DNA from 3 places in the Nocardiopsis sp. EMB25 genome. Region 2 is predicted to be linked to each of the others. Evidence: riboswitches for the same ligand, from Rfam matches in the RefSeq annotation. Region 2 holds a riboswitch; each other region holds the start of a gene.
What was found. Region 2 has a riboswitch for cobalamin ahead of KIK06_RS23730 (ribonucleoside-diphosphate reductase subunit alpha). Riboswitches for the same ligand answer to the same signal wherever they lie in the genome.

Region 1 (4,762 bases), 3.9 Mb from region 2:
CCTGGCCGCCGAACCGGACTTCGTGACCGCCTCCTTCGTCTCCACGCTGGGCCCCGGCGGCACCGCCACCCGGGAGCAGTTCGAGGAGCTGGGCGTGCCCACCTACGTCTCCCCGGCCGACTGCGCCGCGGGCAAGGACAACACGACCGGAGGCGACGGCACCCGCAGCGAGCCGCTCACCATGGACACCGTCTACGGCGAGGTCCGCGACCTGGCGGCGATCCTCGGCGTGGAGGAACGCGGGGAGGAGCTCGTCTCGGAGCTGCGGGGACGGGTGGACACCGCCACCGCCGACCTGGACGCCTCGGACGTCTCCCTCATGTACTGGTTCTCCGACTCCCAGGCGCCCTATCTCGCCGGGTGCTGCGGCGCCCCCGGCGCCATCACCCGCGCGGTCGGCGCGCAGAACGCCTTCTCGGACACCCACGAGGAGTGGCCCCAGATCAACTGGGAGACCATCGCCGACCGCGACCCCGACGTCATCGTGCTCGGCGACCTGACCCGGGAGGCCCAGACGGCCGAGAGCGCCGAGGCCAAGATCGACTTCCTTGAGGGCAACCCCGCCACCCGCAACCTCACCGCGGTCACCGAGGAGCGGTACATCCTGCTCAGCGGCCAGGCCATGAACCCCACGATCCGCACGGTCGAGGGGATCGAGCAGGTCGCCGCCGGGCTGCGGGACCTCGGGCTCTCCCAGTGAGCGGTGCCCGTCTCGCACTGCTCGTCTGCGGTGGACTGGCGGCCCTGACCGCTTCGGTCGCGGTCGCCGTGACCATCGGCCCCGCCGACATCACCACGGTCGACGTCTGGCGCTCGGTCTCGGCCCACCTCGGGGTGGGCGACACCGCCCTGAACCCGTTGCGGGACGGCATCGTGTGGAACCTCCGGATGCCCCGCACCCTGCTCGCCGCGGTGTGCGGGGCGGGACTGGCCCTGTGCGGCGCGGTCATGCAGTCCCTGCTCCGCAACCCGCTGGCGGACCCCTTCGTGCTCGGGGTGTCCTCCGGTGCCTCCACCGGCGCGGTCGCCGTGATCGTCCTCGGGTGGGGCGCCGGGGTGCTGTCCCTGTCGGCGGGCGCCTTCGTCGGGGCGCTGCTTTCCTTCGGGATGGTCATCCTGCTCAGCCACAGTCTGGGCGCGACCATGGACCGCGTCGTGCTGTCCGGGGTCGCGGCCATGCAGCTGTTCTCGGCGCTGACCTCGTTCGTCGTGCTGACCTCGGCGGACGCGGAGACCACGCGCGGCGTGCTGTTCTGGCTGCTGGGGTCGCTCAGCGGCGCGGGCTGGGCCGACGTGGCGCTGTGCTCGCTGGTGCTGGTCGGTGTGCTCGTCGTCTGCCTCGCCCACACCACCACCCTGGACGCCTTCGCCTTCGGTGAGGAGGCCGCCGCGAACCTGGGTGTCCGGGTGGGCCGCGCCCGACTGGTGCTCCTGTGCGCCACCGCCCTTCTCACCGCGGCGCTCGTCAGCGCCGCCGGGGCGATCGGGTTCGTGGGGCTGGTGCTACCGCACGCGGCCCGTGCGCTCACCGGCTCCGGCCACGCCAGACTCCTCCCCGTCACCGCGCTGACCGGGGCCGTCTTCCTGGTGTGGGTGGACACGGTCGCCCGCACCGCGCTGGACCCGCAGGAGATCCCCGTGGGAGTGGTGACCTCCCTCATCGGCGTGCCCGCCTTCGTCGCCGTGCTGTACCGATCCAGGAGGCAGACGTGACCGAGTCCGACCACACGGGGCTGCACGCCGACCGGGTGAGCCGCCGGGCCGACGGTGGGTTCGTCCTCGACGGTGTGACCGTCGCTCCGCGCCCCGGCGAGACCATCGGTCTGCTCGGCCCCAACGGCTCCGGGAAGTCCACGCTGCTGAGGCTGCTCTCCGGTGTCCTCGCTCCCTCCACCGGAGCGGTCACCCTGGACGGACTGCCGCTGCCCCGGTTCGGCCGCCGCGCCGTGGCCCGGCGGGTCGCCACCGTCCAACAGAACGCGCACACCCAGACCGAGCTGACCATCCGCGACGTCGTGGCCCTGGGGCGCATCCCGCACCGCCGCCCCTGGTCACCCCTGTCCGCCACCGACGCCCGCGCCGTGGCGGCGGCCCTGGAACGCACCGGCCTCACCGACCGGGCCGACCGGTTCTGGCACACGCTGTCCGGGGGCGAACGCCAACGCGCCCAGATCGCCCGCGCCCTCGCCCAGGAGCCGAGCGAGCTCCTGCTCGACGAGCCGACCAACCACCTCGACATCCAGTACCAGCTCGACCTGCTGGAACTGGTCACGGGCCTGCCGGTCACCACCGTGATCGCCCTGCACGACCTCAACCTGGCCGCGATGTACTGCGACCGCCTGCTCGTGCTGCGGGACGGCCGCGCCGTCGCCGAGGGAAAGCCCGCCGAGGTCCTGACCCCCTCTCTCATCGGGGAGGTCTACGGGGTCCGGGCCGAGGTCACCTCCGACCGCGGCCGCCCGGTGATCCGGTTCCTGCGCCGCGCACCCGACCCGGCGGATGCGTCGGACCCGTCGACCCGACCCGCCGGCTCCTGAGCTCCCCGCCGGGACGGGGCCGTGCGCGGCCCGTTAAGGTGTGAATCCTTCGCTCGTGGTACAGGAACCCGGTGTGAATCCGGGGCGGTTCCGCCACTGTCAGACCCCCTACCCCCGGGGGGTTGAGCCAGACACTGGCCTCGGGCGCTCCGACCGCCGATGGGGCGAGAACCCCGAGGGAGGAATCCGACCGTGACCACACGGATCGCTCTGCTGTCCACGTCCGACACCGACCTGCTCTCCGCGAGGGCCAGCCACGCCGCGTACACGTGGGCGAACCCGTCCCGCGCATCCGAGGCGGAACTCACCGCCACCGTCGAGGGCGCCGACCTCGTGGTCGTGCGGCTGCTCGGCTCTCCGCACGACCTGTGGTCCGGACTCGCCGCCGTCCGCGAGCGGGGCACGCCCCTGGTCGTCCTCAGCGGCGAACAGCAGCCCAGCGCCGAACTGATGGAGCACTCCACCGTCCCGATCGGCGTGGCCACCGACGCCCACCGCTACCTCGCCGAGGGCGGCCCCGACAACCTCGGACGCCTGCACGCCTTCCTGTCCGACACCGTGCTGCTGACCGGTGAGGGGTTCGACCCGCCGGCCCCCGTCCCGCTGTGGGGCCTGGCCGCGCGCGACGTGCCCCAGGACCCCGCCCTCCCACGCGTGGGCATCCTCTACTACCGGGCCCACGAGGCCGGTGGCAACACCGCGTTCGCGCACGCCCTGGCCGACGCCGTCGACGCGACCGGGAAGGCCGTGGGCGTCCCCGTGTTCGCCGGGTCGCTGCGCTCGGCCCCCGACGATCTGTACGAGGCGCTCGGCGGCTTCGACGCGCTGGTGGTCACCGTCCTCGCGGCGGGCGGCAGCGTGCCCGCGTCCGCGAGCGCCGGTGAGGACGACGAGGCCTGGGACGTGGAACGGATGGCCGCCCTGGACGTTCCCGTCCTCCAGGGGCTGTGCCTGACCAGCTCCCGCGCCGACTGGGAGGCCTCCGACGACGGCGTCACCCCGCTCGACTCGGCGAGCCAGATCGCCATCCCGGAGTTCGACGGCCGGATCATCACCGTGCCGTTCTCCTTCAAGGAGATCGACCAGGACGGACTGCCCCGCTACGTCGCCGACCCCGAACGCTGCGCCCGCCTGGCCGGGATCGCCGCCGCCCACGCCCGGCTGCGGCACGTGCCCCCCGCCGAGAAGCGGGTCGCGGTCGTCCTGTCCGCCTACCCGACCAAGCACGCCCGCATCGGCAACGCCGTCGGGCTCGACACACCCCGGTCCCTGGTCCGCCTGCTGCGCCGCATGCGCGCCGAGGGCTATGACCTGGGCGAGCCCGGCGACCTGCCCGGCCTGGACCTGCCCGACGACACCGAGGCGGGCGACGCGCTGATCCACGCCCTGATCGAGGCGGGAGGCCAGGACGAGGACTGGTTGACCTCCGTCCAGCTGACCGACGCCCAGGTGCGGATCACCCCCGAGGAGTACGCCGCCTGGACCGAGGGCCTGCCCGCCGCGTTGAAGGACTCGATGACCGAGGCCTGGGGGCCCGCCCCCGGCCGCCTGTACGTCAACGACGAGGGCGAACTCGTCCTCGCCGCGCTGCGGGCCGGAAACGTCGTGGTCCTGGTCCAGCCGCCGCGTGGCTTCGGCGAGAACCCCATCGCCATCTACCACGACCCCGACCTGCCGCCGAGCCACCACTACCTGGCCGCCTACCGCTGGCTGGAGCACGGTTTCGGCGCGCACGCCGTCGTCCACCTCGGCAAGCACGGTTCACTGGAGTGGCTGCCCGGCAAGAACGCCGCCCTGTCCGCCGCCTGCGCCACCGACGCCGCCCTCGGCGACCTGCCGCTGGTCTACCCGTTCCTGGTCAACGACCCGGGCGAGGGCGCCCAGGCCAAGCGGCGCGCCCACGCCACGGTCGTCGACCACCTCATCCCGCCGATGGCGCGCGCGGAGAGTTACGGCGACATCGCCCGCCTGGAGCAGCTGCTCGACGAGCACGCCAACATCGCGGCCATGGACCCGGCCAAGCTGCCCGCGGTCCGGGGCGAGATCTGGTCCCTGATGCGCGCGGCGGAGATGCACCGCGACCTGGGCCTGGAGGAGCGCCCCGACGACGAGGAGTTCGACGACTTCCTCCTGCACGTCGACGGCTGGCTGTGCGAGATCAAGGACACCCAGATCCGCGACGGCCTGCACGTGCTCGGCGAGGCCCCCTCGGGCGAGGCCCGGGT
Region 2 (4,762 bases):
GGCCACCCGCCGCCGCAGAGAAGCGGGCCGCCGCCCCAGGCGGACCCACGCTTCGGTCCGGGGGACAATGCGGGTTTCGGGGGTGCGAACGACGCAAACCCTACCTATGGGACCAGTACGGAAACTGACGCCGCCCGCCGCGGCGGGGCGGCTCCCGGATACGGGGGTCCGCCACGTACTGGTCCCGAACACGACGAACGCTTCGATCCTCGGGGACACCAGGAACCCGGTTCCAGTCCTGGATATCCCCAGCAGACACGCGCCGCCGCGCATACCGTTGACGATGCGGTGCATGTCGCACGCAAAGAAGGGAACGACTTCGCGGAGTCGATCGCGCGCGAGGCGCCCGCCCTGTGGGTCGAGGCGGTTCTCGCCCGGAGACCCCGGATGCCCTCCGACCTGGAGGCGCGTCTGCTCCAGGGCTCTTCGCTGCCGATCGACCACCTGTTGAGGGACGAGGTCCGGGACGGACTGCGCCAGGGGTTCTGGCAGGCACTGGAGCGCGCCAGGCCCTGATCGGCGCGTGGGAGTGCGAGTAGGGGATGGGGGCGATGCGGTTGACCCACGTGACGACGGCAGATCTCGACCGTATGGAGTTCCACGCCGTCCGGTCGGGTGAGCACGGCCCCGTCGCCGCCCAGTTGCAGGACCTGGCCAACCGTGTGGACGCCGGGAGCGAGATCACCCGCGCCGAACTGTTCGTCCGCGCGGGGGAGCAGTGGGAGATCGCCCAGGAGTACGAGCACGCGTGCGCGGCCTACCAACGGGCGATCGACGACGGCGGCCCGACGGTGATCGACGCGCGTGCCCTGAGCGCGGGCGCCCTGCTGCAACTGGACGAGGCAGACCGGGCCTATGCGCAGCTCAAACGCCTGGAGAACGAGTCGTTGCTGGGGCTGCCCACCCACGTGCACATCGCGGAGGTGCTCTACGCCCACGACGACCTCGGGGGCGCTGAGCGCTGGGCGACCGCCGGGATCCGCGCGCATCTGGACGCCACCGCCTCCCCGTACGTGCGGGACCTGCTGGACGAGCTCCTGAGGATTCGCTTCCGCATCCGCACCGACCTGGGACTGGGGGAGGACGACCTGGACGGCCTGCTGGACGGCGACTGACCCCCGGCGGGCCCGGTCCGGGCGCCGGTCGTCGGCCGGGTCCGGAGCGCGCCCCCGACGTGACCCGCGACGCGGTCGTGAGCTTTCTGACGCGCCTGGTGCGTCACACCCCTCGCGGGCCCCTAGGCTGTGTCCGGTCGCGGTCGCGAACACCCCCGGATCGGTGAGCGAAACCCCCACGAAGCAGATGGATCGACGCGCCCCATACCACGTCTCGGGCGTGCCCTCAGCCATGGTCGCCGCGGCCAGAAAATCGATGACACGCCATCATCTTGCGGTGTTCCAACGCCCCATCCCCTAGATGTAGTATCTCTCCCGCTGGTGGTTCACCCCCCAGGGGTGAGGCAAGAGGGAACCCGGTGTGAATCCGGGGCTGCCCCGCAGCGGTGAGCGGGATCGATCTGCGTCGCACACGAGACTCCCCCGAGTGACCCCCGGGGAGCGACGGTCAGGAGGGCGCCCGTGAGCCCGAGGACCTGCCGCCAGCGCGCACCGACCGTGCGCCGACGACGGGGCTTCGAGAGCGGGCCACCGCGACCCACCGGTCACGTGACCACGCGCACTCAGCGTGTCGGACCACCGGTGTGCCGTGGCCGTGTTTCTCGTGTCCCTCCCCGCCGGGACTCTTCTACCGAGGTTGGAGCCGCTGTATGACCCTTGACGTCGAGGCCGTGCCCGCATCCGTTCGGCCCGAGCCGACCCACGACGGCGCGCCCCCCGCCGCCGTCGACCGGATCGAGCACGTCGTAACCGAGGCCTGCGCGCGGCTCACCGGTGTTTCGGCGGACAAGGTCCTCACCGAGGCGCGCCGCGGGTTCTACCCCGGCATCTCGGACGCCGAGGTGGAGCTCGCCCTGGTCATGGCAGCCCGCAGCTTCGTGGAGGTCGATCCCGACTACTCCTACGTGGCCGCCCGCCTGCTGCTGGACAAGCTCCGCCGCGAGGCCCTCACCTTCATCGCGGGCGCCCCGCAGGCCGCCAGCCAGTCCGAGATGGCCGACCGCTACGCCGCCTACCTGGCCGCCTACGTCGGCCGCGGCATCGACCTCGGCCAGCTCGACCCGGCCCTGGCCACGTTCGACCTGGAGCGCCTGGGGGCCGCCCTGCGCCCCGAGCGGGACGAGAACTTCACCTTCCTCGGCATCCAGACCCTCTACGACCGCTACTTCCTGCACAGCGACGAGGTCCGCTACGAGCTGCCGCAGGCGTTCTTCATGCGCGTCGCCATGGGTCTGGCCCTGAACGAGGACGACCGCGACGCCCGCGCCATCGAGTTCTACGAGCTGCTGTCCTCGTTCGACTTCATGGCCTCCACGCCGACCCTGTTCAACTCGGGGACGGTGCGCGCGCAGCTGTCGTCCTGCTTCCTCACCACCGTCGGCGACGACCTCCACTCGATCTTCCACGGCATCAGCAACAACGCGATGCTGTCCAAGTACTCGGGCGGCCTCGGCAACGACTGGACGCCGGTGCGCGGCCTCGGCTCGCACATCCGCGGCACCAACGGCAAGAGCCAGGGCGTCGTCCCGTTCCTGAAGATCGCCAACGACACCGCCGTCGCGGTCAACCAGGGCGGCAAGCGCAAGGGCGCGGTCTGCGCCTACCTGGAGACCTGGCACATCGACATCGAGGAGTTCCTCGACCTCCGCAAGAACACCGGTGACGAGCGTCGCCGCACCCACGACATGAACACCGCGAACTGGGTTCCGGACCTGTTCATGAAGCGTGTGGAGGAGGGCGGCTCCTGGACGCTGTTCTCGCCGGACGAGGTCACCGACCTGCACGACAAGTACGGGACCGAGTTCGCCGAGGCATACGCCCACTACGAGGCCGAGGCCGAGGCGGGGCGGATCAAGGTCTTCAAGAAGGTCCAGGCCGTCGACCTGTGGCGCCGCATGCTCACCATGCTGTTCGAGACCGGCCACCCGTGGATCACGTTCAAGGACCCGTGCAACCTGCGCTCCCCGCAGCAGCACTCGGGTGTCGTGCACTCGTCCAACCTGTGCACCGAGATCACGCTGAACACCAGCGCCGACGAGGTCGCCGTCTGCAACCTGGGCTCGGTCAACCTGGCCCAGCACACCGGCCCCAACGGCCTGGACGCCGAGCGCCTGCGCCGCACCGTGCGCACCGCCGTGCGGATGCTCGACAACGTCATCGACGTGAACTTCTACACGATCCCCGAGGCGCGCCGCGCGAACATGCGCCACCGTCCGGTGGGTCTGGGCCTCATGGGCTTCCAGGACGCGCTGTTCAAGCTGCGCACCCCGTTCGCCTCCGAGGGCGCCGTCGACTTCGCCGACGAGAGCATGGAGCTGATCAGCTACTACGCCATCGAGGCGTCCATGGAGCTCGCGGCCGAGCGCGGTTCCTACGAGACCTTCGACGGGTCGCTGTGGAGCAAGGGCGTCCTGCCGATCGACTCGCTGCGCGCGCTCGCCGAGGCGCGGGGCGGTGACCTGGACGTCGACCGGGGCGAGACCCTGGACTGGGACTCGCTGCGTGAGCGGGTGCGCGCCACCGGGATGCGCAACTCCAACGTGATGGCGATCGCCCCGACCGCGACCATCGCCAACATCACCGGTGTGGGCCAGTCGATCGAGCCGGTCTACCGGAACCTGTTCGTCAAGTCGAACATGTCCGGCGACTTCACCGTCGTCAACCCGTACCTGGTCCGCGACCTCAAGGAGCGCGGCCTGTGGGACGACGACATGGTCTCGCAGCTGAAGATGCACGACGGCAGCCTGGGCGCCATCGACCGTGTTCCCGCCGACCTCAAGGCCCTGTACGCCACGGCCTTCGAGGTCGACCCGAACTGGCTGGTCGACGCCGGGTCGCGCCGCCAGAAGTGGATCGACCAGGCTCAGTCGCTGAACCTGTACATGGCCGCTCCCAGCGGTCGCAAGCTCGACGCCCTGTACCGTCGGGCGTGGCGCTCGGGTCTGAAGACCACGTACTACCTGCGTTCGCAGAGCGCCACCCACGTGGAGAAGAGCACGCTGAAGGGAACGGACGGGCGCCTCAACGCCGTGTCCGCGACCCCGGCCCCGGCCCCCGCGCCGAGCCCGTCTCCCTCCCCCTCGCCGAGCCCGAGCCCCGCTCCGAGCCCCGCGCCCACCGCCGCCGGTGAGGACGAGTTCGAGATCGTGGACGGCCAGGCCTGCTCCATCGAGGACCCCGAGTGCGAGGCCTGCCAGTAGCGGGCCCCACCCCGTCGGGGAGCCACGAACCGAGGGGCCGTCCGCGCGCGTCGTGGGCGGCCCCGGTTCGGGCCCCGGCCCCAGACATCACGCAACACCAACGTCCGGCCCGGCCGGAGACACGGAAAGCGACCGCAGCATGACCACAGCAGCCGACAACAGTGCCAGCGCGACCAGCGGTCTCGGGGAGATCGAGCGTGACGCCGAGCGCGTCAACGTCGACGACAAGGCGATGATCAACGCCCGCGCCGACGTCAACCAGCTGCTCCCGCTCAAGTACACGTGGGCGTGGGAGAAGTACCTGGCGGGTTGCAACAACCACTGGATGCCGACCGAGGTCGCGATGCAGGCCGACATCGCGCTGTGGAAGTCCAAGGACGGGCTGACCGAGGACGAGCGCCTGATGCTCAAGCGCAACCTCGGCTTCTTCGCCACCGCCGAGTCGCT
Region 3 (4,762 bases), 360 kb from region 2:
GCGACCATGTTGTGGATGGACAGGTACCCGGCGATGGACGGGCAGCCGGTGGCCAGGGCCTCGAAGACGATGGCGCCGTCGAGGCGGGTCAGGCCGGAGCCCCCGGACCCCTCGCCGACGTACACGCCGCCCAGTCCGAGTTCGGCGGCCTTGCGGAGCACGTCCACGGGGAAGTGCTTGGCCTGGTCCCACTCGACGGCGTGCGGCGCGAGGTGCTCGCGGGCGAAGTCGCGGGCGGTCTCGGCCAGGATGAGCTGGTCCTCGGTGAGTGTGTTCAACGGGGGCCGCCTAGCGCATGACCGGGATCGTGAAGCTGGCGCCCTCCTTGGCCCCGGACGGCCACCGGGAGGTGACGGTCTTGGTGCGCGTGTGGAACCGGATCGAGTCGGGGCCGTGCTGGTTGAGGTCGCCGAACCCGGACCGCTTCCAGCCGCCGAAGGTGTGGTAGGCGACGGGGACCGGGATCGGCACGTTGACGCCGACCATGCCGGTGTTGACGCGCTGGGAGAAGTCGCGGGCGGTGTCGCCGTCGCGGGTGAAGATCGCGACGCCGTTGCCGTACTCGTGCTCGCTGGGCAGGCGGAGGGCCTCCTCGTAGGTGTCCGCGCGCACGACGGAGAGCACGGGGCCGAAGATCTCCTCGCGGTAGATCCGCATGTCGGTGGTGACCCGGTCGAAGAGGCTGGGGCCGGTGAAGAACCCGTCCTCGTATCCGGGGACGGTGTGCCCGCGCCCGTCCATGACCAGTTCCGCGCCCTCCTCGACGCCCAGGTCCACGTAGCGCTCGACCCGCTCCAGGGCCTCGCGCGTGACGAGCGGGCCGAAGTCGGCGTCGGGGTCGTGGGAGGGCCCGACGCGGAGGGCGCCGATGCGCTCGGTGAGGCGGGCGACCAGGGCGTCGGCGGTCTCCCGCCCGACCGGGACGGCCACGGACACGGCCATGCAGCGTTCGCCCGCGGACCCGTAACCGGCGCCGAGCAGGGCGTCCACGGCCTGGTCGAGGTCGGCGTCGGGCATGACGATCATGTGGTTCTTGGCCCCGCCGAAGCACTGGGCCCGCTTACCGTGCGCGGTCGCGGTCGTGTAGACGTACTCGGCGATGGGGGTGGAGCCGACGAACCCGACGGCGGCCACGCGGGGGTCGGTGAGCAGGGTGTCGACGGTCTCCTTGCCGCCGTTGACGACGTTGAGCACGCCCGGGGGCAGCCCCGCCTCGAGGAAGAGCTCGGCGAGGCGGAGCGGGACGGAGGGGTCGCGCTCGGAGGGCTTGAGGATGAACGCGTTGCCGCAGGCGAGGGAGGGGGCGGCCTTCCAGAGCGGGATCATCGCGGGGAAGTTGAACGGGGTGATGCCCGCGACGACGCCCAGTGGCTGGCGGAGGGAGTGGACGTCGATCCCGGTCCCGGCGTTGTCGGTGAACTCGCCCTTGAGCAGGTGCGGGATCCCGGCGGCGAACTCGACCACCTCCAGGCCGCGCTGGATGTCGCCGTGCGCGTCGGGGACGGTCTTGCCGTGTTCGGCGGACAGGAGGCGGGCGAGGGTGTCGCGCTCGTCGTCGACGAGTTGGAGGAAGCGGAGGAGGACGCGGGCGCGGCGCTGGGGGTTCCAGGCGGCCCACTCGGCCTGGGCGGCCTCGGCGTCGGCGATGACGGCCTCGGTCTCGGCCCGGTCGGCGAGGGGGACGCGGGCCTGCACGGTGCCGTTGTTGGGGTCGTGGACGTCGCCGAAGGCGCCCGACCGCCCGGGGACGTGCTTTCCATGCACGAAGTGCGTGAGTTCGCGGGGCTCGTTGGGTTCGTGGGTCTCACTGACCATGGCGCACCAGCTCTCGTCTGGAGGCGGAGCGGGGCACGGGGGCATGGGGGAACGGGGCCGCGATGGTGCGCGGCCGGCCGGGCGGCCCGTGGTGTCGGGTCGCCGGGTTCAGCGGTCGTGCCCGATCGCGTGCCCGGGCGGCGTTCCGTGCCCGGGCCGGGTCGCGTGGGCGCGTACCGGTGCCATGCGTGCTCGCTCCATCCTCGTGGATCACACGGTTGTCGACAGCCGCGGCCGGTATCCTGACTCCCGGATCAGCGCGCTCTCCCCGCCTTCCCGGCTGACGCCAGTGGCATCGTCTGGGCGAGCGCTTCCCGGACACAGTGGCGGGACCGTGCCGGATTCCCACCGGCTTCCCTGCACCGCGGCTCTGTGACGCCCACCATATAGTTGGACGTCCAAGTAAATCCAGGGCCCAGGGAGTGTGACCCGGGCCACACGGGTCGAGGGGGTGTTCTGGGTGGAACCGGAGTCGGCGGCCCGGGACGGGGAGACGGACGGACGCGCGTCGGCGCGCCTGACCGGGGGCGCTACCGGTCCAGCCCCGCGAGGAGCTCGTGGGCCTCGTCCAGATGGGCGGGAACGGCCTCCGGCCCCTCCGCCAGGCGCATCGCGGTGAGCTCGCAGGCCATGGCGACGTGAGCGGCCAGGACGGCCACGGCCTCCGTCGCACCGACCTCCATGAGCGCGTTCGCCAGTTTGTCGGCCCGGCACTGCTGCACCAGGAGGTGGCGGGACTTGAGGTCGTCGCTCTCACGCAGCAGCCGCATCAGCACCGCCGCGTGATCGGGCGACAGGGAGGTGTGCGGACGGACGCCCGCCTCGCGGAGGAGTCCGACCGCGGCACCGAGGTCGTCCCCCACCGAGGCGGACGCCTTCTCGCGCACGTGGGCACACACGCGCTCGATCTCATCCGCGTCGTCCGCGAACAGCACCTGCTGCTTGTCCCCGAAGTACCGGAAGAAGGTGGTACGCCCCACCTCGGCGCGTTCGGCGATCGCCGCGACGGTGACGTTGTCGAATCCGTGCTCGTCGAAGAGCTGGAAGGCGGCCGACACGATCAACGCGCGGGCCTTACGCCGTTTACGGGCGTGGAGCGTGTCCGGGGGGTGGTGCATGAGGCAACCCTATCGAGTGGGAACCCGGTTCTCCGTGAGACTCGAGACCATAAGTACTCTGGTCCCAAAACGCTCCGTGAGCACCTGGGTAGCGGGAAGTCGTTTGGCCGATCTGGTTGCGGACACGGGCGTCGGGCTCAGCCGGGGACCCTACGCACATGTTCCGGTTGGCCCGGAATTTTATTGCAGAACCGACGCCGGGTGACAACCGCCTTCCGGAGACCGGCCGGAGCCGACGTGGAATGTGGTTCCCCACTCACGCAGGTTATGCCACCGATGGGCCGACCATTTTGTCAGCCGACCAAAATTCTCCACCCAACAAAATAGTTAAGTTTCCTAACTATAGGCGCACCGCACAGTTCACGCGACCTCCCCCAGAATGACGGCCCCCTGTGCCACAGTGGGAGACCTGCATCACACCCTGGAGTTGGTTATGACGTATCTCCTGGTCATCGGTACGCGCAAGGGGCTCTTCACCGCCAAGAGCGAGGATCGGCGCGCATGGGAGGTGACCGGCCCCCACCGGCTGGACGCGGCCGACTACGCGAGCATGAGCGCGGTGTACGCCGTCGGCGTCGACCCGCGCTCCGGCCGCATCCTCGCCGGAGCCGAGAGCTCACACTTCGGCCCGAGTGTCTGGTACAGCGACGACAACGGGGCGTCGTGGCACGAACCGGGCACCGCGCCCATCGCCTTCCCCGAGGACACCGACGCCTCGTTCACCCGCGTCTGGCAGTTCGCGTTCGGGCCCGAGCCCGACACGGTGTACGCGGGTGTGGAACCGCACGCCCTCTTCCGGTCGACGGACGCAGGACTGAGCTTCAGGCTGGTGCGTCCCCTCTGGGACCACCCCCACCGCGCGGACTGGTTCCCCGGTGCGGGCGGCGGCGCGATCCACACCATCCTGCCGGGGCTCCTGGGGGCGGGCGACCGCGCTCCGGAGGCCATGACCGTCGCCATGTCCACCGGCGGTGTCTACCAGACCCGCGACGCCGGGGCGACCTGGACACCGGCGAACAAGGGCGTCTCGGCCGTGTTCCTCCCGGACGAGGAGCCCGAGTACGGCCAGTGCGTCCACAAGGTCGCGGCGGCACCGAACGGGGTCCTCTACCTCCAGAACCACCACGGGGTCTACCGCAGCGCGGACCCCGCCGGGGAGGGGTGGACGTCCATCGAGGAGGGCCTGCCCTCCAACTTCGGGTTCGCCGTGGTCACGCACCCGAGCCGTCCGGAAACCGCGCTCACCTTCCCGGTGATCAGCCAGGAGGTGCACCTGCCGCCCGGCGACCGCCTGGGCGTGTACCGCACGGACGACGGCGGTGACAGCTGGCGGCCGGTCACCGAGGGCCTGCCGCAGGAGCCCTACTTCGGGATCGTCCTGCGCGACGCGGCCTGCACGGACGGGGCGGACGTGCCGGGGTTCTACTTCGGCACCCGGACGGGTGACGTCTACGCCGCCACGGACGACGGGGACCGCTGGCACCAGGTGGCCGCCCACCTGCCCGACGTCCTGTGCGTGCGCGCCGTGGAGGTGTGAGATGCGCGTGACGGTCCACCTGCCGGGGCTCCTTCGCGCGGACGCGGACGGCGCCGCCCACGTTCCGGTCGAGGTCGACGACGGCACCGGGCTGCGGGACGTACTGAACGCCCTGACCGCACGGCATCCGGGGCTGGACCGGCGGATCCGCGACGAGCGGGGCGCGCTCCGCCGGTACGTGAACGTGTTCGTCAACGAGGACGAGTGCCGGGGCATCGGCGGCCTGGACGCCCCGGTCCCCGACGGGGCGGACGTCCGCCTCCTCCCCTCGGTGGCGGGCGGTTGAGCGGTG

Region 1: it holds a riboswitch for cobalamin, as region 2 does, so the genes downstream of both, cobN (cobaltochelatase subunit CobN) here and KIK06_RS23730 (ribonucleoside-diphosphate reductase subunit alpha) in region 2, are expected to answer to the same signal.
Region 3: it holds a riboswitch for cobalamin, as region 2 does, so the genes downstream of both, KIK06_RS25450 (CoA-acylating methylmalonate-semialdehyde dehydrogenase) here and KIK06_RS23730 (ribonucleoside-diphosphate reductase subunit alpha) in region 2, are expected to answer to the same signal.

What each region holds. Positions count from the first base shown of each region.
Region 1 covers NZ_JAMTDN010000001.1:1,404,613-1,409,374, forward strand. The annotation lists gene KIK06_RS06115 (ABC transporter substrate-binding protein) at 1-700, shown strand, start outside; gene KIK06_RS06120 (FecCD family ABC transporter permease) at 697-1,713, shown strand; gene KIK06_RS06125 (ABC transporter ATP-binding protein) at 1,710-2,537, shown strand; cobalamin riboswitch at 2,557-2,694, shown strand; gene cobN (cobaltochelatase subunit CobN) at 2,730-4,762, shown strand, end outside.
Region 2 covers NZ_JAMTDN010000001.1:5,353,191-5,357,952, forward strand. The annotation lists gene KIK06_RS23720 (NYN domain-containing protein) at 1-516, shown strand, start outside; gene KIK06_RS23725 (hypothetical protein) at 543-1,115, shown strand; cobalamin riboswitch at 1,421-1,613, shown strand; gene KIK06_RS23730 (ribonucleoside-diphosphate reductase subunit alpha) at 1,766-4,315, shown strand; gene KIK06_RS23735 (ribonucleotide-diphosphate reductase subunit beta) at 4,455-4,762, shown strand, end outside.
Region 3 covers NZ_JAMTDN010000001.1:5,712,531-5,717,292, reverse strand. The annotation lists gene KIK06_RS25455 (acyl-CoA dehydrogenase family protein) at 1-278, opposite strand, end outside; gene KIK06_RS25450 (CoA-acylating methylmalonate-semialdehyde dehydrogenase) at 289-1,815, opposite strand; cobalamin riboswitch at 2,031-2,217, opposite strand; gene KIK06_RS25445 (TetR/AcrR family transcriptional regulator) at 2,346-2,933, opposite strand; gene KIK06_RS25440 (WD40/YVTN/BNR-like repeat-containing protein) at 3,367-4,470, shown strand; gene KIK06_RS25435 (MoaD/ThiS family protein) at 4,472-4,756, shown strand.